DNA from 3 places in the Dietzia sp. DQ11-38-2 genome. Region 3 is predicted to be linked to each of the others. Evidence: predicted binding sites of a transcription regulator. Region 3 holds the regulator's gene; each other region holds the start of a gene.
What was found. Region 3 encodes LexA, which represses DNA repair genes until DNA is damaged. Its sites were predicted from a motif close to CGAACANNTGTTCG; they were not measured.

Region 1 (6,281 bases), on a different contig from region 3:
ATCGGGCGCATGAGGCGTTGTACCCCGTGATGCCGAACATCCAGATGACCACGCTGCCCCACCCGGACCACCGGAGCGGCCCCCCGTTGCTCCGGGAGACCCTCGGGACGGTGCTCCGCGGACTGAGGGGCGAGACGGGACGGACCCTGAGGGACGTCGCGGACGCGGCCCGGGTGAGTCCCGGGTACCTCTCCGAGATCGAGCGCGGACGCAAGGAGGCCTCGAGTGAGCTCCTCGCGTCGATCTCGGGCGCTCTCGACGTGTCCCTCGGGGAGATCCTGATCAGGGCCGCCGTCCAGGTCTCGCCCCCGGGCACCGTCCCGGCCCCGGGGACCGTGTCACCGCGGGAACCGGTCCTCGCGGCCTGAATCCCGCCCCGGCAACGCCCGGTGGTCGCTCCCCGGCGTAGTTCGGTACCGTGGTAACGACCCGTCGTCCGAATCGGCAGAAGGACACTACGCAGCGATGGCCAATCCGTTCACCAAGGCATGGCGCTACCTCATGGCGTTGTTCGATTCGAAGATCGACGAGAATGCTGACCCCAAGGTCCAGATCCAGCAGGCGATCTCGGACGCACAGCGCCAGCACCAGCAGCTGTCCCAGCAGGCGGCCGCCGTGATCGGCAACCAGCGGCAGCTGGAGATGAAGCTCAACCGGCAGCTGGCCGACATCGAGAAGCTGCAGGGTTCGACGCGGCAGGCGCTCCAGATGTCCGAGCAGGCCCGCCAGAACGGTGACGCCCAGAAGGCGACCGAGTACGAGAACGCCGCGGAGGCGTTCGCCGCCCAGCTCGTCACCGCCGAGCAGAACGTCGAGGACCTCAAGGGTCTGCACGACCAGTCGCTCCAGGCCGCGGCCCAGGCCAAGAAGGCCGTGGAGCAGAACGCGATGGTCCTCCAGCAGAAGGTGGCCGAGCGGACCAAGCTGCTCAGCCAGCTGGAGCAGGCCAAGATGCAGGAGCAGGTCAGCGCGTCGCTGCAGTCGATGTCCGAGGTCTCCTCCGGAGGAAACACCCCGAATCTCGACCAGGTGCGGGACAAGATCGAGCGGCGGTACGCCAACGCCCTCGGTTCGGCCGAGCTCGCCCAGAACTCCGTTCAGGGCCGGATGCTCGAGGTCGAGCAGGCGTCCACGCAGATGGCCGGGCACAGCCGTCTCGAGCAGATCCGCGCGTCGATGAAGGCGGAGGGTGGCCAACTCGGGCAGGGCACCGGTTCGGCGTCCCAGCTCCCTCAGGGGCAGCCCCAGGCCGCGACGTCGCCGGAGCAGCAGGCGCAGACCGAACAGCAGTGAATCGTGCGAGGACGGGCCGCCGGTGAGGACGCCGGCGGCCCGTCCTCGTCCGTCGTGAAAGGGTGGGCACGTGACTCTGACGGAGTTCAGGGCCCGGACCGTCGAGGCCTTCGGGGACCTGCGAGCCGATCATCTCGTACGTTCCCATCACCTCGGGGCGTTCGACGGACGCACGGCGGAGGAGGCCATCGACGCCGGCGCCCCGGTCAAGCAGGTCTGGTTGGCCCTGTGCGCCGAGTTCGAGGTTCCCGACTCGTTACGTTGACACCCGGGCGGCGTGTCGTTGCCCCTCGAACACGCGTTCGCCTATAGTCGGGGCACGTGATGACGGGAGTGCCCGTCCACAGGGCGCCGTCCCTCCACAGTGAAGGGGTGCCGGGCTCGCGCGAGTCGTTCGTGTCGTACCCGACCCGTAGCGTCCGCGAGAGAGCAGACCACACAGACCATCCGGCACGACACCGGTGGTCGAGCACGAACGGAGAACATCATGGCCCCCAAGAACACCGCCAAGTCGGGAACCCGGACCGGCGTCGCCCCGAATCGGGAGCAGGCACTGGAGCTGGCGCTCGCCCAGATCGACAAGGCCTACGGCAAGGGGTCGGTCATGAGGCTCGGGGACGACACCCGCCCGCCGGTCCAGGTGATCCCCACCGGCGCCCTGTCGCTCGACGTCGCACTCGGAGTCGGCGGGTTCCCCCGCGGGCGCGTCGTGGAGGTCTACGGTCCGGAGTCGTCGGGTAAGACCACCGTCGCACTGCACGCCGTGGCCAATGCGCAGGCCGCCGGTGGTATCGCCGCGTTCATCGACGCGGAGCACGCACTGGATCCCGAGTACGCCCGCAAGCTCGGTGTGGACACGGACAACCTCATCGTCTCCCAGCCGGACACCGGCGAACAGGCGCTCGAGATCGCGGACATGCTGGTCAGGTCCGGATCCATCGACATCCTGGTCGTCGACTCCGTCGCGGCGTTGGTGCCGCGGGCGGAGATCGAGGGCGAGATGGGCGACAGCCACGTGGGACTCCAGGCCCGCCTGATGAGCCAGGCGCTCCGGAAGATGACCGGTGCGCTGCACAACACCAACACCACCGCCATCTTCATCAACCAGCTGCGCGAGAAGATCGGGGTGATGTTCGGCTCGCCCGAGACCACCACCGGCGGTAAGGCGCTCAAGTTCTACGCCTCGGTCCGCCTGGACGTGCGCAGGATCGAGACCCTGAAGGACGGCGCGGATGCGGTGGGTAACCGCACCAAGGTCAAGGTGGTCAAGAACAAGATCGCCCCGCCGTTCAAGATCGCGGAGTTCGACATCCTCTACGGGGAAGGCATCAGCCGCGAGGGATCGCTGATCGACATGGGCGTGGAGAACGGGTTCGTCAAGAAGTCGGGTTCCTGGTTCACCTACGGTGCCGACCAACTGGGGCAGGGCAAAGAGAATGCCCGCCGGTATCTGAAGGAGAACCCCTCGGTTCGCGATGAGATCGAGCGGAAGATTCTCGACAAGCTCAACATCGGGGCCGGTGCGGAGCTCGCGGAGATCGAGGCGGAGGCAGATGAGGACGCACCCATCGACGTGGTGCCTGTCGAGTTCTGATGAGTGTCCGGGAGCCTGATTCCGACGAGCGGGTGCGGCGGATCACATCGGAGCAGCTACGCGCGGCGATCGCCGCGGTGGAGGCCAGGTCGTCAGGGAGCTCGGATCTGCCACCGTTGGCGCCCGAGGCCCACGACGCCGCGACTGCGGCCCTCCGACTCCTGCGCCACCGTCCCCGTAGCGAACACGAACTCCGCGAGAGGCTTCTGGGTAAGGACCACGCGCCGGCCGCCGTGGACGCAGCGCTGGCCAGGGTCCGGGTCTGGGGCCTGGTGGACGACGCCGAATTCGCATCGGAATGGGTCAGAGGCCGCCGACGCCGACGCGGACGGTCGCGTGGCGCCCTCGAGCGGGAGCTCCGCGAGAAGGGTGTCGCCGAGGCCCACATCGCCAGGGCGGTCTCCCACATCGACGAGTGCGACGAGCATGACCACGCCGCCGAGCTGGTGCGGGCGCGGCTCGCGCGCCGGCCGACCGGGTCCCGTCGCGCCGCCGACCTCCAGGGGGAGCGGCGCAGGTTGGTGGCGTTCCTCGGACGTCGGGGTTATCCGACGGGGTTGGCGATGACGGTGGTCGATGCCGAATTGGCGGCCCAGGTGTCGCCCTGAGTACCCTGGCCTGCGTGGATACTCTCGTGACCGACCAGCAGACGACCGCCGGAGACGCCGGTGTCGAGCGTGTCGAGCGTGTGGAGGGGCGCACCTATCAGGTGCGGACCTTCGGATGCCAGATGAACGTCCACGACTCGGAGCGGCTCTCGGGTGTACTCGACGAAGCGGGATACGTCCCGTTCGAGGGCGAGGCGGATCCCGTACGGGGCGCACTGCCGGACCTCGTCGTGTTCAACACCTGCGCCGTCCGTGAGAACGCCGATAACCGCCTCTACGGCACGCTCGGCCATCTGCGACCGTGGAAGGACGCCAACCCGCGGATGCAGATCGCAGTCGGGGGCTGCCTCGCGCAGAAGGACAAGGACGTGGTGGTCTCGCGGGCACCGTGGGTCGACGTCGTCTTCGGCACCCACAACCTCGGTCACCTCCCCACCCTGCTCCAGCGTTCGCGCCACAACGAACGAGCCGAGGTGGAGATAGCCGACTCGCTCCAGCACTTCCCGTCAACCCTCCCCGCGACTCGCGAGTCCGCCTACGCCGGCTGGGTCTCCGTGTCGGTCGGCTGCAACAACACCTGCACCTTCTGCATCGTCCCGTCCCTCCGCGGCAAGGAGGTGGACCGGCGTCCCGGAGAGGTACTCGCAGAGATGCGGGCGCTGGCGGACGAGGGTGTCCTCGAGGTCACCCTGCTGGGTCAGAACGTCAACGCTTACGGGCGCTCGTTCCACGACCCTGCCGAGCCGTCCGACAGGGGAGCCTTCGCGAAGTTGCTGCGCGCTGCCGGTCGGGTCGAGGGAATCGAACGGATCCGGTTCACCTCGCCCCATCCGGCGGAGTTCACCGACGACGTCATCGAGGCGATGGCCGACACCCCCGCCGTGTGCCCACAGCTGCACATGCCCCTGCAATCGGGCTCGGATCGTGTGCTCCGGGCGATGCGGCGGTCGTACAGGTCGGAGCGCTTCCTCGGCATCCTGGACAGGGTGCGTGCCGCGATGCCGCACGCGGCCATCACCACGGACATCATCGTCGGTTTTCCCGGCGAGACCGAAGAGGACTTCCAGGCCACTCTCGACGTCGTCGAGAAAGCACGCTTCACCAGCGCTTTCACGTTCCAGTACTCACCGCGACCGGGGACGCCGGCGGCGACGATGGACGAGCAGATCCCCAAGTCCGTGGTGCAGGAGCGCTACGACAGACTGATCCGGCTCCAGGAGCGGATCACCCTCGAGGAGAACGAGAAGCAGGTCGGTCGTGAGGTCGAGCTGCTCGTCACGGCGGACCAGGGGCGAAAGGACGCCGCGACCGCTCGGATGACCGGCCGGGCCCGCGACGGCCGCCTGGTGCACTTCGCCCCGGTGGGGGAGCACGCCGGGCGGATCCGTCCCGGCGACGTGGTCACCACCCGAGTCACCTCGGCGGCACCACACCACCTGCTCGCCGATGACGGAGTGCTGACCCTGCGGACGACCAGGGCGGGCGACAGGCACGAAGCCGGTGAGAAGCCGGAGACGCCACCGATCGGGGTGGGGCTCGGACTGCCCACCCTGCGGAGGGCCGCCGACACCCCCGACACCACCCCGAAGGGATGCCCCACGTGAACACCGCTGACCGCCCCGACCCGATCGAAGGGATTCTGGAGTCCGGCACCGTCAACTCGGAGCTCCGTCAGAAAGATCGGGTCCTGGGCCACACTCTCGTGATCGGCAAGGCCTATCTGGCGTCGGCTCTCCTGATCGTGCTGCTCGCGGCCGCACTGGTGTTGCCCCACAGTGACGGGGTGCGCGGTCTTGATGTGTTGTTCTTCACCGAAGCGGCCCGGGCCCAGGAGACGTCGCTGCCGTCCCACGTGTTCGTCCTCATCTATTCGGCCGGTGCCATCCTGTTCGGCGCGGTCATGATCATCACCCAGAAGTGGTGGGCGGCGGGGATCGCGTGGGGCGCGAGTTGTGTCGCCGCCGTCTACGGGATGCTCGCGATCTGGCTGCGCCAGTCCGGGCGAGGACCCGACCCGGATTTCCGGGACTTCGGGGCCCCCGGGATCGGGATGTACGTCAGCGTCATCCTGGTGCTGCTGCTGGTGATGACACTGGCGGGCGTGCTGTGGGCGCGGACGCCGGAGCAACGAGAGCTCGAGGACTCGCTGCGCCACCGCGAGTGAACCGGAGCCCCACCGTTCAGGGGGTCCTGCTCACGTCTCCCGCCTCAGAGGCGGGGCTCAACTGACGATCGTCGTGCTCAGCGGGTGTCGACAGCGTTCTCGGCGGCCTCTGCCCACTCCCTCCACTGCGTGGCCTGCGCGCGGGCCTTCTCCGCATCCTTCGACCTGCCCGCGGCTTCGGCCTTCGCCGCCTGCTCTTCGAAATCGTCCACGCGCACCCAGAACTGGGCGGCGCGGGCCTTGGCCTCGGGGTCGGTCCGTCGCCACTCCGCGTCCGCCGCATCGGACACGGACCTCTCCAGCGCCCGGATCCTTCCCTCGAGCTCTCCCATCCGCTCCCGCGGGACCTTGCCGATCTCCTCCCAGCGGGTCTGGAGTTCCCGCAGGGCCGTGCGCGCGGCGGTGAGGTCCTTCTGGGGATCGATCCGGCCCGCGTAGTCGGCGAGCAGCGCCTCTTTCGCATCCGCGTTGCCGGCGAACTCGGCGTCCCTCTCGGCGGCCGCGGCATGGCGGGCGTCGAAGAACGTGTCCTGGGCCGCCTTGAACCGCTTCCACAGCGCGTCATCGGCCTCGCGGGGTGCGCGGCCCGCGGCCTTCCACTCGTCCATGAGCCGCCTGAACG
Region 2 (6,364 bases), on a different contig from region 3:
GCGGTGACCCACATCCAGAAGAGCGCGCCGGGCCCGCCCAGGGAGATCGCCGTCGCGACACCGACGATGTTGCCCACGCCGACCGTCGCGGCGAGCGCGGTGGTCAACGCCTGGTACTGGCTGATGTCACCCGCGCCGCCGTCGTCCCGGCGCCGGAGCAGCCCCAGGTTGAGCGCGGGGCCCAGTTTGCGGAACTGGATCGCGCGCAGCCTGATCGTGAGGAACAGGCCGGTGCCGAGCAGCAGCGGGATGAGGACGAATGGTCCCCAGATCACGGATCCGATGTCCGCGAGAAGCGTGTTCAAGTTGTCCACGGGCGGCAACATTAGACTGTCCTGAGGGTCCAGCGGAAGAGAGTGGGATGATTACGACATGAACCCTGACCCCGCCGGCACGGACGATCCGTTGTCCGAGGCCCAGATCCAGGAGCTCCGTCTGGAGATCGACCGGTTGGACGCAGAGATCCTGGACGCGATAGTCCGCCGCAGCGAGATATCCAAGCGCATCGGCCGCACGCGGATGAAGTCCGGCGGCACCAAGCTGGTCCACACCCGCGAACTCAAGGTCTACGAGCGCTTCTCTTCCCTCGGCCAGGAGGGGCAGACCCTCGCGGGGATGCTCCTGCGCCTGGGTCGCGGGCGACTGGGCTGAGACCCGGACCGACGCGTCCGGCGGTGGAGGCGAACCCCAACCACGTGTGGTGGTTGTTCGCCCAGCACCAGCCCACCTTCGGGGCCCCCTTGCTCTCCCGACCGTCGCGGCCCGTCCCCCCGCTGATCCACAGTGCCGGGGTCCGGGCGTCCAGCGCTCCGTCGGCCTTGCGCTTCCGCGACCCGATGCACATGAAGCACCTGCCGGGTTCGAGCATCTCCGGCTGTTGGAGCAGCCAGCTCACCCCCTCGGAGATGGTCAGCGGAGTGCGCCCCCGCCGGGCGAACTCGGCGTGCGCGTCGGTCGGGGTCCAGCCCAGCATGTCGTCGTCACGTGTCACGTCATCGACCAGGTAGAGCGGGGCGTCCGGCACCCGGACGTCGTCGGTCGGTGTGAACTCGGCCAGGTCGGACATGTCGACCACGACGAAACCGGCCCTACCCTCACGTCGCAGCAGGCTCACGAGTTGAGCGGTGGGAACTAACGAGGGGTGGACCGCCAGCACCGGCCTTCCCACGGCCACGTCGGCGGGGAGTGACGCGGCGTGCTCCCGCAGCCGCCCGGCGGTGATCCCGGCGAGCCCGGGCACGCCCAGCTCGACCAGTCGTTCCACCTGGGGCGAGACGGAGGAGTCGGACGGAGGAGTCATGGGGGTCACGTGTGTGGAACGGACAACGCGGCCCCCGTATTCCCGACTAGCCTCGCATACGGACGGCGGGCGACCCCCGGGCGGCGAGACTGGGCAGGAGCGGTTATGACGGACATCAGCACGACCCCGCAGTGGTCGGACATCGAGGGCCTCGTTCCGATGATCGGTGGCGTGACCCTCCGCGAGTTGTTCGCCGCCGACCCGGAGCGGGGTCGCCGCATGACGGTCACCGCGGGCGACCTACACATCGATCTGTCCAAGCACCTGGTCACCGACGAGGTCATGAGCGCGCTGACCGAGCTGGCCCACGCCGCCCGTCTGCCGGCGCAGCGGGCCGCGATGTTCCGGGGTGACCGGATCAACACGACCGAGGACCGATCCGTCCTCCACACCGCGCTCCGTCTCCCCGCCGACGCCGAGCTCGTCGTCGACGGACGGGACGTGGTGGCCGACGTCCACGGGGTCCTCACCCGGATGGCCGATTTCGCCGAGCGGGTCCGCTCCGGCGAATGGACGGGGCACACGGGGGCGCGGATCGACACCGTGGTCAACATCGGCATCGGGGGCTCGGACCTCGGTCCCGTGATGGTCGACAGGGCCCTGCGCCACCTGCAGACCGCGGGCGTCCGCGCACGCTATGTCTCCAACGTGGACCCTGCGGACCTCTCGGACGTGCTCTCCGAGGTCGACCCCGCCACCACTCTCGTGGTCGTGGCCTCCAAGACCTTCACCACGCAGGAGACCATGGCCAACGCCCATGCCGCGCGCCGGCACTTCGTCGAGGCGCTCGGGTCACAGGACGCGATCGCGTCCCACTTCGTGGCGGTGTCGACCGCCACCGAGAAGGTGGCCGACTTCGGGATCGCGGCGGAGAACATGTTCGAGTTCTGGGACTGGGTCGGGGGCCGGTACTCGGTGTCGTCGGCGATCGGCCTGTCGGTGATGATCACGGTGGGACCGGCGGCATTCGTGGAGCTGCTCGAGGGCTTCCACACCATGGACCTGCACTTCGCGACCGAGGCACCCGAGCACAACGCGCCGGTCCTCATGGCCCTGCTCGGCATCTGGTACACCTGCTTCCTCGGAGCCCAGTCCAAGGCCGTGATCCCCTACGCCCAAGGGCTTCTCCGCTTCCCCGCCTACCTGCAGCAGCTCACCATGGAGTCCCTCGGCAAGTCGGTCCGGCTCGACGGCTCCGACGTCTCCTACCCCACCGGTGAGGTCTACTGGGGCGAGCCCGGCACCAACGGCCAGCACGCCTTCTTCCAGCTCCTGCATCAGGGCACCCAGCTCGTCCCGGTGGACTTCATCGGTATCGCCCGCCCGGTGACGGACCTGCCCGCCGCGGACGGCGCCGGCTCGATGCACGACATGCTCGTTGCCAACCTCTTCGCCCAGTCCCGCGTGCTGGCGTTCGGCAAGACCGAGGAGGAGGTGCTCGCGGAGGGGGTCGACCCCGAGCTCGCGCCCCACAAGGTCATGCCCGGCAACCGGCCGTCCACCACGATCCTCGCCCCGTCGCTCTCACCCGGGGTCCTCGGCCAGCTCATCGCGCTGTACGAACACGTGGTGTTCACCCAGGCCGCCGTGCTGGGCATCAACGCCTTCGACCAGTGGGGGGTCGAGCTGGGTAAGGCGCAGGCCGGCGAGCTCCTGCGGGCTCTGACCGCCGAGAGGCACCCGGGAGACGGTTTCGATTCCTCGACGGATTCTCTCGTGGAGATCTACCGCGAGGCCCGCGGTCGCCGCTGAGTCGGCCCTCCTCGCCCACGAAGGGCTCGTAACCGGGTGTCGTACCCCGGTGCGATCATTCCCGCATGAGCACCGTCTACTGCACCGCCACCAGCCTCGACGGGTACATCGCCGACGACGAGGAGAGCCTCTCCTGGCTGTTCGCGACCTCCGGCGGGGCAGATCCCACAGGTGGCACACCGACCGAGCCCGACCCCGCGCTCCCCGCCCTCCACTTCGACCGCTTCTATTCCGGCGTCGGTTCACTCGTCTGCGGGGTCAACACGTTCGAGTGGGTGCGCCGCGACCTCACGAAGGACGGCCGACCGTTCGTCTGGCCCTACTCCGTGCCGAGCTGGGTCGTCACCCACCGCGATCTCGATCCCGTCGACGGAGTCGAGTTCGTCGCCGGTGACGTCGGCGATCTGCACCCCCTCCTGGTCGATGCCGCCGGCGGCGGGGATGTCTGGGTGGTCGGTGGTGGCGACCTCGCGGGCCAGTTCGCCGACCGGGGGTTGCTCGACCGGGTCTGGATCCACCAGTGTCCGGTCGTCCTCGGTTCCGGGCGTCCCCTGCTGCCCCGCCGGCTCCGTCTTCGCCGTCGGCAGCTCGAGGCGCAGGGCCAGTTCACAGCGATGCTGTTCGACGTGGTGGGCCCCGAGGCGCGCCCCACCCGCTGACCGGGCCGCCTACCGGGCCGTAGCGCTGACCTGCGTGCACGCCTGCGTTCTCGCCTGCCCGAGTCTCGGCGATGACCAGTCCACACCCCTTGAACATTCGAACCTGTGTGCGTAGTATCGAACGTACATTCGATAGGCGTCGGACACTCGATGGTGACGGGGGGTGCGGTATGGACGGCGACGAGAACCCGTTCACGGGCAGCGCTTCCCTCGGCTCCTCCGGAGTCGATCCGCTGACCAGGTTGACCACCTCGGTTCGTGCCGGCTGGGAGGCGGAGAACCGGGCCGCTGCCCGGCGATTGTCGGCCTGCTACGACCTGCTGCTGGAGTGCCTGCGCCGCGACCACTCGGGCGCCGGCCCGGAGTCCCCGCCCGGCCACGCGGTGGTCGACCCGTTCGATGTGGCCACCGGGTACGTGGTGGCAGCGATGGCCGTCTCCACCCTGCGGGCCGAATCGATGGTCTCCTTCGCCGCGGACCTGCACCAGCGCTACCCCGCCGTCCTCGCAGCCCTGGCCTCAGGGCGCCTGGACCAGCGCGCCGCCGAACTGCTGGCCCGCCAGATGGCCACCGTCGATCCCTCGGTCCTCCCGCAGGTTCAACAGGATGTCGTCGACGACTACCTGGCCGCGATCGAGGCCGGCGAACGCCTCGGGGCGCGAGCGATTCGCGATGCGGTGGACGCGGTCATCGCCCGACACGACGCCGACGGCATCCGCAGGCGCAAGGAGGACGCCAGCCGTGCCCGCGGAGTGCGCATCAACAAGGGCGCCGACGGCATGTCCACCGTGTCGGCCATCCTTGCCACCGAAGAGGCGGCGGTCCTCGCCGAGGCGATCGACCAGCGCGCTGCCGAACACGCCGCCGCCGAAGCCGCCGCCGCCACCACCGAGGGGACCGGCCAGCCGGACCCGGACTACTACTACTCCAAGGCCGAACGCCGCGCGGACGCGCTGCTGTCACTCGTGTGTGGCGACAGCCCGCAGCCCGGCAGTTCGGACCATCCCGTGTCGCCGCTGCGACCCAAGGTCACCGTGATCGCTCCCGGCAACACCGGCGCGGACAACCCCGGTGCCGACGGCGACGGGGTGCGGGTGGAGTTCACCCGGACGGGCGAGGCCGCGCTTCAGGCTCTGCTGGACATGCTGAACATCAGCGACGGTGCCAGCGTCGAGAAGGTCGACCCCCGCATCGGTGCCGCCGACGACGCCGGCCGCGGCCTCAAGTACCGGCCCGGAGCCGAGTTGGCACGCCGCATCAGGCTGCGCGACGGAACCTGCCGCCACCCCGGGTGTGCGGTTCCAGCCGATGATTGTGACATCGATCATGTCCGACCGTTCGACCACGCCGACCCTGCCCGGGGCGGGCCGACCGAAGAGCACAACCTCATGTGTCTGTGTCGGCGTCACCACCGGTTCAAGACCTTTTCCGACTGGATCTACAACCTGGAGCCCGAGGGAGGTCTCACCGTCGTCACCCCCGATGGGGCGACCATGACGACCCGACCCTCCGGGCCGCTCGGGGCCTACCGCCGCGAGCAGGCCCGCGCGGAGTCCCAGGCCTGGAATAGGCAACAGCAGCGAAACCCGGACCCGACCACCACAGGCGGTGAAGCACGGCCGGAGCCCACTTATTGGTCTCGCCGAGCGCTCCGCCTGAACGCCGAGCGCGCCCGCGCACATGGATCGGCGGACACCCGCTTCGTCGACCACGGTCGCTGGTGGCGGCGGAACGCGCCCGTGGTCAGCACGGTCGAGGACGAGGTCCGGGCCCTACTCGACGACCTCCTCAGCCCGCCGCCCTTCTAGCAGGTCAGACGAACCTGCGGCTGATCTTCTCCGGCAGGAGTGTCAACAGGGGACCGATCGCCTTCCAGGGCTTGGCGGGGACGAGTGCCCGAGTGGGCTCGGCGTCGATCGTCCTCACCAGCGCGTCGACGCCCTCGTCGAATTCGGTCATCAGTGAGGTCTTGACCGAGCGGTTGATGTCGGTGCGGATGTACCCGGGGAGGATGTCGGTGACCTTGATGCGGCTGCCCGCGCTGTCGAGTTCGGCGTGCAGGCCCTGCGCCAGCGAGGACACGAACGCCTTGGTGGCGCCGTAGGTGTTCTGGGCCTTGGGCATACCGCGCAGGGAGCTCACGGACGAGATGAACACCAGGTGCCCCTCACCCCTCTTGTTCATGAGCTCCATCGCGGCCTCGGCCTGGTTGAGGGTGCCGATCACGTTGACCATCGCGGTCTCGCGATTGGCGTGCGCCTTGCCGGTGCCGATGGACGCCCCCTTCCCGAGTCCGGCGTTGAGGACAAAGCGGTCGATGCCTCCGAGCTCCGCGTCGAGCTCACCGAACACCCGCTCCACCGCGTCGCCATCAGCCACGTCGAGTTCGCGGACCGCTACCGTGATCGAGGGGTTGGCGGCCACGAGCTCGGCGCGGAGCTCCTCGAGGCGGTCGAGGCGGCGGGCGCACAGCGCCAGGCTCTTGCCCTGCGCGGCCCAGCGACGGGCCATACCCTCGCCGAGACCCGCGCTGGCTCCGGTGATCAGAATCGTGTTGCGGTCGGTCACAGGTTCTCCTCCGTTGGCGATGGCCCCAGTGTGGCACGCCCCGGTTGGCACGACGGGCAGCGGTAGGCGATGCGATCGAGCGAAT
Region 3 (6,364 bases):
CCTTCGGTCGGAGACTTCCAGCTCGAGGAGCGCTCGTCGCTGCGCCGAGTCGTCGGCCTGTCGACCGAGCTCCAGGATGTCAACGACGCGGAGTACCGCAAGCTCCGTCTGGAGCGTGTCGTCCTGGTCGGGGTCTGGACCGAGGGCACGTCAGCGCAGGCGGAGGCCGCCATGGCCGAGCTGGCCCAGCTCGCCGAGACCGCGGGCTCGGAGGTCTGCGATGCGTTGATCCAGCGGCGCGACAAGCCGGACCCCGCCACCTACATCGGTTCCGGTAAGGCCAGGACCCTCAAGGACGTCATCGCCGCGACGGGCGCGGACACGGTGATCTGCGACGGTGAACTGACACCCGGCCAGCTCATCGCCCTCGAGAAGGTGGTCAACGTCAAGGTGATCGACCGCACCGCCCTGATCCTCGACATCTTCGCCCAGCACGCCACCAGTCGTGAGGGCAAGGCCCAGGTCTCGCTTGCGCAGATGGAGTACATGCTCCCGCGGCTGCGCGGCTGGGGCGAGGCGCTCTCCCGGCAGGCCGGCGGCAGGGCGGGGAGCAACGGTGGCGTCGGGCTCCGTGGCCCCGGTGAGACGAAGATCGAGACCGACCGCCGTCGGATCAGGGAGCGCACCGCCAGACTCCGCCGGGAGATCAAGGGCATGAAGCAGGCGCGCGACACCAAGCGTCATCGACGGCGCGCGACCCCGGTGCCGTCGATCGCCATCGCCGGGTACACCAACGCCGGCAAGTCGAGTCTGCTCAACCGACTGACGGGCGCGGGAGTGCTGGTCCAGAACGCACTGTTCGCGACCCTGGACCCGACGACCCGGCGCGCCGAGCTCCCCGATGGGCGAGTGGTGGTCTTCACCGACACCGTCGGATTCGTCCGGCACCTCCCGACGCAGCTCGTCGAGGCGTTCCGGTCGACGTTGGAAGAGGTCGTCGATTCCGAGCTCCTCCTGCACGTGGTGGACGGATCTGACACGTTCCCGTTGCGCCAGATCGACGCCGTCCGGACAGTCATCAACGACGTCGTGGAGGAGCAGCACGCCGAGAGGCCCCGCGAACTCGTGGTGATCAACAAGATCGATGTGGCCGACCACGTCGTGCTGACGGAGCTGCACCACGCGCTACCGGACGCGGTGTTCGTGTCGGCGGCGACGGGTCAGGGTGTCGACGAACTCCTCGAGAGGATCATGGGGGTGGTCGCCTCGGGGGACACGCGGGTCACGCTCGAGATCCCCTTCACGAGGGGAGACGTGGTCTCCCGTGTCCACGCGGAGGGCGCTGTGGTCGCCGAGGATCACACGAAGGACGGAACCCGGATAGAGGTTCGACTCCCCGCCTCAGTGGCGGGAGAACTCGACGAGTATCGCGTCCCCGACCGGCGTGACGGGGTCGCCTGACCAGAGCGCCGTGAGGGTCCGATCTGCCCTGACCCACGTCGCGATCGTGGTTCCCGCCTCGGCCGGGTGAGGTCAGGCGACGCACCATCGGCACAGGCTCAGAGCTTGCGGAAGACGGTCACGACCTTCCCGAGGATCGTCGCGTGCTCTCCGGGGATGGGACGGAACGAGGGGTTGTGGGGCAGGAGCCAGACCCCGGTCGAATCCCTGCGGAACGTCTTGACCGTGGCCTCGCCGTCGATCATCGCCGCCACGATCTCGCCGTTGTCGGCGACATTCTGCCGACGGACCACCACATAGTCGCCGTCACAGATCGCGGCGTCGATCATCGATTCGCCGACAACCCTGAGCATGAACAGGTCTCCTGATCCCACCAGGTCGGAGGGCAGGGGGAATACCTCCTCCACAGCCTGCTCGGCGAGGATCGGACCGCCGGCCGCGATCCGCCCCAGGACCGGGACGTAGACCGGTTCGACGGCTCCGCCGGGCCGTACGTCCTCCTGCGCGGGTGCACGTCGCCCCCGCGATCGCTGACCGGGGACGCCGTGGACGTCGACCGCCCGCGGCTTGTGGGGGTCGCGGGTCAGGAAGCCCTTCTTCTCCAGGGTCCGCAGCTGATGGGCCACGGAGGAGGTGGACTGTAGGCCGACCGCATCACCGATCTCCCGGATGCTCGGCGGATAACCCCTCTCCTTGACGGTGTCGTGGATGTGCAACAGCACGCTCTTCTGGCGTGTCGTCAGGGCCTCGAAGTCTGGTTTGGGCATGCGGCGGTCCCTTCAGCGAATGGGTGTTCGACGTCTCTTTCTGTGTACACCCTACGTCGGACCGGGCGGGGGCGCCACACAGGTGTTCGAAGAATTTGCGCGCAGGTGTCGACTCTGTCGGACCCGCGTGATACAACTCTAGGCACGTTCGGGTTCGAACAGATGTGCACAACGAGTCACACGAGTGTGCGAATCCGGTTCGCACGGAGTGTCGAGTGGGGAGTGGTCATGACCGTCCTGGAAATGCAGCAACGATCGCGTCCGTCCATCCCGTGGACGGAGGTGTGTGCGACCGCGCACGACCGGTTCGATTCACCCAGGGAGGGGACGCGCGTCCCTGCCGAGGTCCCGTCCGTCACCCGCACCCTCGACCGTGGCCGGAAGGTGCCCACGCGGTCGGTGGCACCCGGTCGCCGGGTGAGCGTGCGGACGGCGTCCACGGGTCAGGTCAGGGCGTGCGGGGTGGAGGCGAGACCGGCTGCACCGGTGGTGGACGACGTGCCGACCTGGGCGCTGGTGGTCGGCGGTATCGTCTTCGGAATCCTGATGCTGTTGGCGTTGGCCCTCGTGGGCGGGCCCGCCTACGCGTGACCCACGGCATCGCCTTCTAGAATGGTCCCGGGACGGCGGCCCGTCGCCCTCGCACCGCTGTCGGCTCCGGCCGGTGGACCGGTTCGGACCAGGTCGACGAATGGCGAAGCTGGAATGTACTGCCCCATATGTCACCACGAGGACTCTCGGGTGATCGATTCGCGGTCGGTCGACGAGGGGCAGGCGATACGGCGTCGACGCGAGTGCCCCGAATGCGGACACCGGTTCACCACCCTTGAGACACCGCTGTTGACCGTCCTCAAACGCAACGGCGTGACGGAACGTTTCAGTCGGGACAAAGTGGTCCGCGGCGTGCGCCGCGCCTGCCAGGGGAGGTCGGTCGACGAGGACGCGCTCCGGCGGCTCGCTCAGCAGGTCGAGGATGCGGTCAGGGCCGGCGGGGCGTCCGAGGTTCCCGCTCATGAGATCGGACTGGCCATCCTGGGACCTCTCCAGGATCTCGACGAGGTCGCCTATCTGCGCTTCGCCTCCGTGTACAAGCAGTTCAGTTCCGCAGCAGACTTCGAGCGCGAGATCATCGCACTCAGAGAGCGCCACGCCGCTCACCGGTGAGCGTGGGTTCTTCGTCGTAGCGACGAGCGCGGGCCCGCCGCGCTGAGCCCCGTTCCGCGGCAGTGATCTACTCTCAGACCATGCTCCGGGTGGTTGCGAGCGCGTCACTGTTGGTGCCGTTCGTCGTGAGCGCCTGGCTGGTCATCGGGCCTCACCACCCGGTATTCCCGTGGGCGTTCTCGGCCGGTGTCCTCGGGATCCTGGGCGTTATGGGCCCCGTGCCCGAAGCGATGATCCCGAGGTGGGTGACCGCTACGACGCAGCGGACGATCCACCGCGCCCGCTTGTTCGGTATCCCCTCCGTACTCCGTGCGCTGGATCGGGTCGGATGGAATCGCGCTCTCGGGCGACGCGTCAACTCGTGCCATGGTCGGACTGGGTTGGTGGAGATTCGCGCCAGGGCCACGCAGAGCCTGGTCGCCCACGGGGTGGGCGCGGGGATCCACGCTGCGGTGGCCATCCCACTCGTGTTCGCCGGCGCCTGGCGGAGCGCGGTGATCGTGGTGGTACTCGGTGTCGGCGTGCACCTTGTTCCCGTCGCGATGCAACGGTACGTGCTGGCGAGGGAGGATCGGGTGGACCGAGTGATTCAGGCCCGCGGGGCTGGGCGAACCCCGGATTCGTGAGCGCGAGGTAGCGAGGCGGGCGTCGTGGGCTCACCTCCCGGTCCGGCGGGAGAGAGCGGCGGTCACCGCCTTCTCGATCCTCTCGGCGGAGACAGGGCGCGAGGTGCCCAGGGACTGTGCGAAGAGTCCGACGCGATACTCCGCCAGCATCCATCGCAGATCCCGGGACGTCCTCGCCCCACCCGGTCGCCCGCGCAGTGCCGCCGTCGCCTGTGCCACGGTCGCCTCCGACTCCTCGAGCCGTGCGGTGAGCTCCCGATACCTCGCCGGTGACTTCTCCGCCAGGTCGAGCCTGAGGTCGATCGCTCTCACATGACGCTCCAGTTGCGGCAGGACCTCGACGGGGTGACGCGCGAGGAATCCCTTGCCCACGAGGAAGTCCAGCGCGGGCCGGACGTCGTCTGCGACGTCACGCGGGGCCTGCTCTAACCGCGCCGTCACCGATCGCGCGGCGACCAGCGCCGGGAGAGCGGCGGTGATCGACGCCGAGACGGCGCCCGGCGCTTCGGCCCTGGCCCGCGCACGCAGTTCCTCGAACTCCTGCACGGTGAGTACCGGCACCCCCTGACGTGTGGCGAGCATCCGTCCACACGCGGCCAGGGCCGCGTCCGAGACCAGTCCGTCGGCGCCGCCGTGGGGATACTGGGTGAGCGCGAGGCGCTGCTCCACCGGACGGCCCCGGAGTATCGCCGCCGCGGTGATCACATCCTTCGAGATCATCGTCAACACGGCCGCGGCCTGAGCGGCCCTCCTCTCCTCCTCGGTGGCGCACGCGATCCGGTGGAGGCCGTCCGGGCGCACCTGCAGCGCCGGATAGACCGTCACCTCGACACCGTCGACCGTCCCGCTGATCGAGGTCTCCAGGTCCCCGATCGTGTCCGCGGTCCAGGCCCGATGGGGCCCGTCGTCGGGGACGAGTCGCGAGTTGAGCGTGGCTCGGACCTTCTCCACCAGGCGGCTGCGCAGGGCGGCGAGATCGGTACCCGAGGCCACCACCTCGTCGCCGTCGACGACCTCGAAGCGCATGCGCAGATGGCCGGGGAGGTGTTCCGGATGGAATTCGCGGGGATCGACGGTCGTCCCGATCCTGGCCGAGAGCGCCCCGGCGAGAGCCACCGGGAGAGGAGCCGAGCGCGGGGTGAGATCTCCGGCCAGCAGCTGTGCGTATTCGGCGGGAGGGGAGCACAGACGCCGTAGGTACTTGGGCAGAGTTCGCAGCATCTCGGTGTACAACTCCTCCCGAAGGCCGGGGACCAGCCACTCGAAACCGGAGGCCGCGACCGAGGACAACTGGGGGAGAGGGATCCGCACGGTGATGCCATCGGAGTCGACACCAGGGTCGAACGCGTACCTGAGCTCGAAATCCCGCTCACCCTGCTTCCAGATCGGCGGGAACTCGGAGGCGGCCGGAGCGGTGTCCGAGGTGCGGATCCGCTCGGGCGTCAGTCGTAGACGGTCCGGATCCTTGCGGCCCTGCTTCTTCCACCACGACTCCAGGTGGCGCCCGGAGGTGATGTCGGTGGGGAGTCGCTCGAGGTAGAACTCGACCACCGCGTCGTCATCGATGACCAGGCCCCGGCGCCTGCTCCGGGTCTCCAGTTCGCGCGCCTGCTCCACCGCCGCGGCGTTCTCGGTGATCACCGGGATGCGGGTTGACCACCGGCCCTCCACGATGCCGTGCCGGACCAGCATCTCCCGGGCGAGCGGTGCATCGACCCGGGACAGGAGGATGCGGCGCGATTCGACGACGGGCAGACCCAGGAGGAGAACCTTCTCGTAGGCCATCGCGGCGCCCTGGGCGTCGGACCAGTGCGGCTCGGAGTACTGGGACCGGACCAGGTGCGCCCCGAGGGTTTCGATCCACGCCGGGTCGATGCGCGCGACATCACGGGCCCACAGCCTGGACGTCTCCACCAGCTCGGAGGCCATGACCCAGCGCGGTGGTCTGCGGGCGAGATCGGAACCGGGGAACACCTGGAAGCGGATGCCGCGGGTGCCGCGGAACTCCCTGGTGTCCTCGTCTTTCATCCCGACGTTGGTGAGCAGGCCGGACAGGATCGCCTTGTGGAGGTCGTCCTCCGCGGCGTGGCCGGACGGCGGATGCCAACCCCGGTCCCGGCACATGCTGGTCAACTGGGCGGTGAGGTCTTGCCATTCCCGGATCCGCAACCAGTGCAGATACTCGGCCTTGCACATCTTGCGGAACGCGCTGCCAGAGAGTTCGCGGCGCTGTTCCGTGAGGTAGCGCCACAGGTTGAGGTAACCCAGGAAGTCCGAGGACTTGTCGGCGAACCGACGGTGGAACTGGTCCGCCTTGTCTCGGTCCTCGGCGGGTCGCTCCCGCACGTCCTGAACCGTCAGCGCCGCCACCACCACCAGGACGTCCCCCAGCGCGCGGTTGCGGTG

Region 1: recA (recombinase RecA) is a predicted target of LexA. The motif match lies at 1,585-1,598, and genes of this name have one in related genera.
Region 2: G6026_RS15325 (HNH endonuclease signature motif containing protein) is a predicted target of LexA. The motif match lies at 3,830-3,843, and genes of this name have one in related genera.

Annotation. Positions count from the first base shown of each region.
Region 1 is NZ_JAALDW010000146.1:44-6,324, forward strand. It holds gene G6026_RS05645 (helix-turn-helix transcriptional regulator) at 30-368, shown strand; gene G6026_RS05650 (PspA/IM30 family protein) at 466-1,293, shown strand; gene G6026_RS05655 (DUF3046 domain-containing protein) at 1,364-1,558, shown strand; gene recA (recombinase RecA) at 1,781-2,887, shown strand; gene G6026_RS05665 (regulatory protein RecX) at 2,887-3,495, shown strand; gene miaB (tRNA (N6-isopentenyl adenosine(37)-C2)-methylthiotransferase MiaB) at 3,576-5,099, shown strand; gene G6026_RS05675 (hypothetical protein) at 5,087-5,659, shown strand; partial or broken gene G6026_RS05680 (DUF349 domain-containing protein) at 5,737-6,281, opposite strand, start outside.
Region 2 is NZ_JAALDW010000491.1:1,961-8,324, reverse strand. It holds gene G6026_RS15350 (sodium:alanine symporter family protein) at 1-326, opposite strand, end outside; gene G6026_RS15345 (chorismate mutase) at 373-651, shown strand; gene G6026_RS15340 (DUF5701 family protein) at 560-1,300, opposite strand; gene pgi (glucose-6-phosphate isomerase) at 1,406-3,052, shown strand; gene G6026_RS15330 (dihydrofolate reductase family protein) at 3,118-3,711, shown strand; gene G6026_RS15325 (HNH endonuclease signature motif containing protein) at 3,882-5,519, shown strand; gene G6026_RS15320 (SDR family oxidoreductase) at 5,524-6,279, opposite strand; gene G6026_RS15315 (DNA-formamidopyrimidine glycosylase family protein) at 6,276-6,364, opposite strand, start outside.
Region 3 is NZ_JAALDW010000002.1:3,352-9,715, forward strand. It holds gene hflX (GTPase HflX) at 1-1,401, shown strand, start outside; gene lexA (transcriptional repressor LexA) at 1,500-2,168, opposite strand; gene G6026_RS00045 (hypothetical protein) at 2,397-2,759, shown strand; gene nrdR (transcriptional regulator NrdR) at 2,874-3,332, shown strand; gene G6026_RS00055 (hypothetical protein) at 3,413-3,958, shown strand; gene hrpA (ATP-dependent RNA helicase HrpA) at 3,989-6,364, opposite strand, start outside.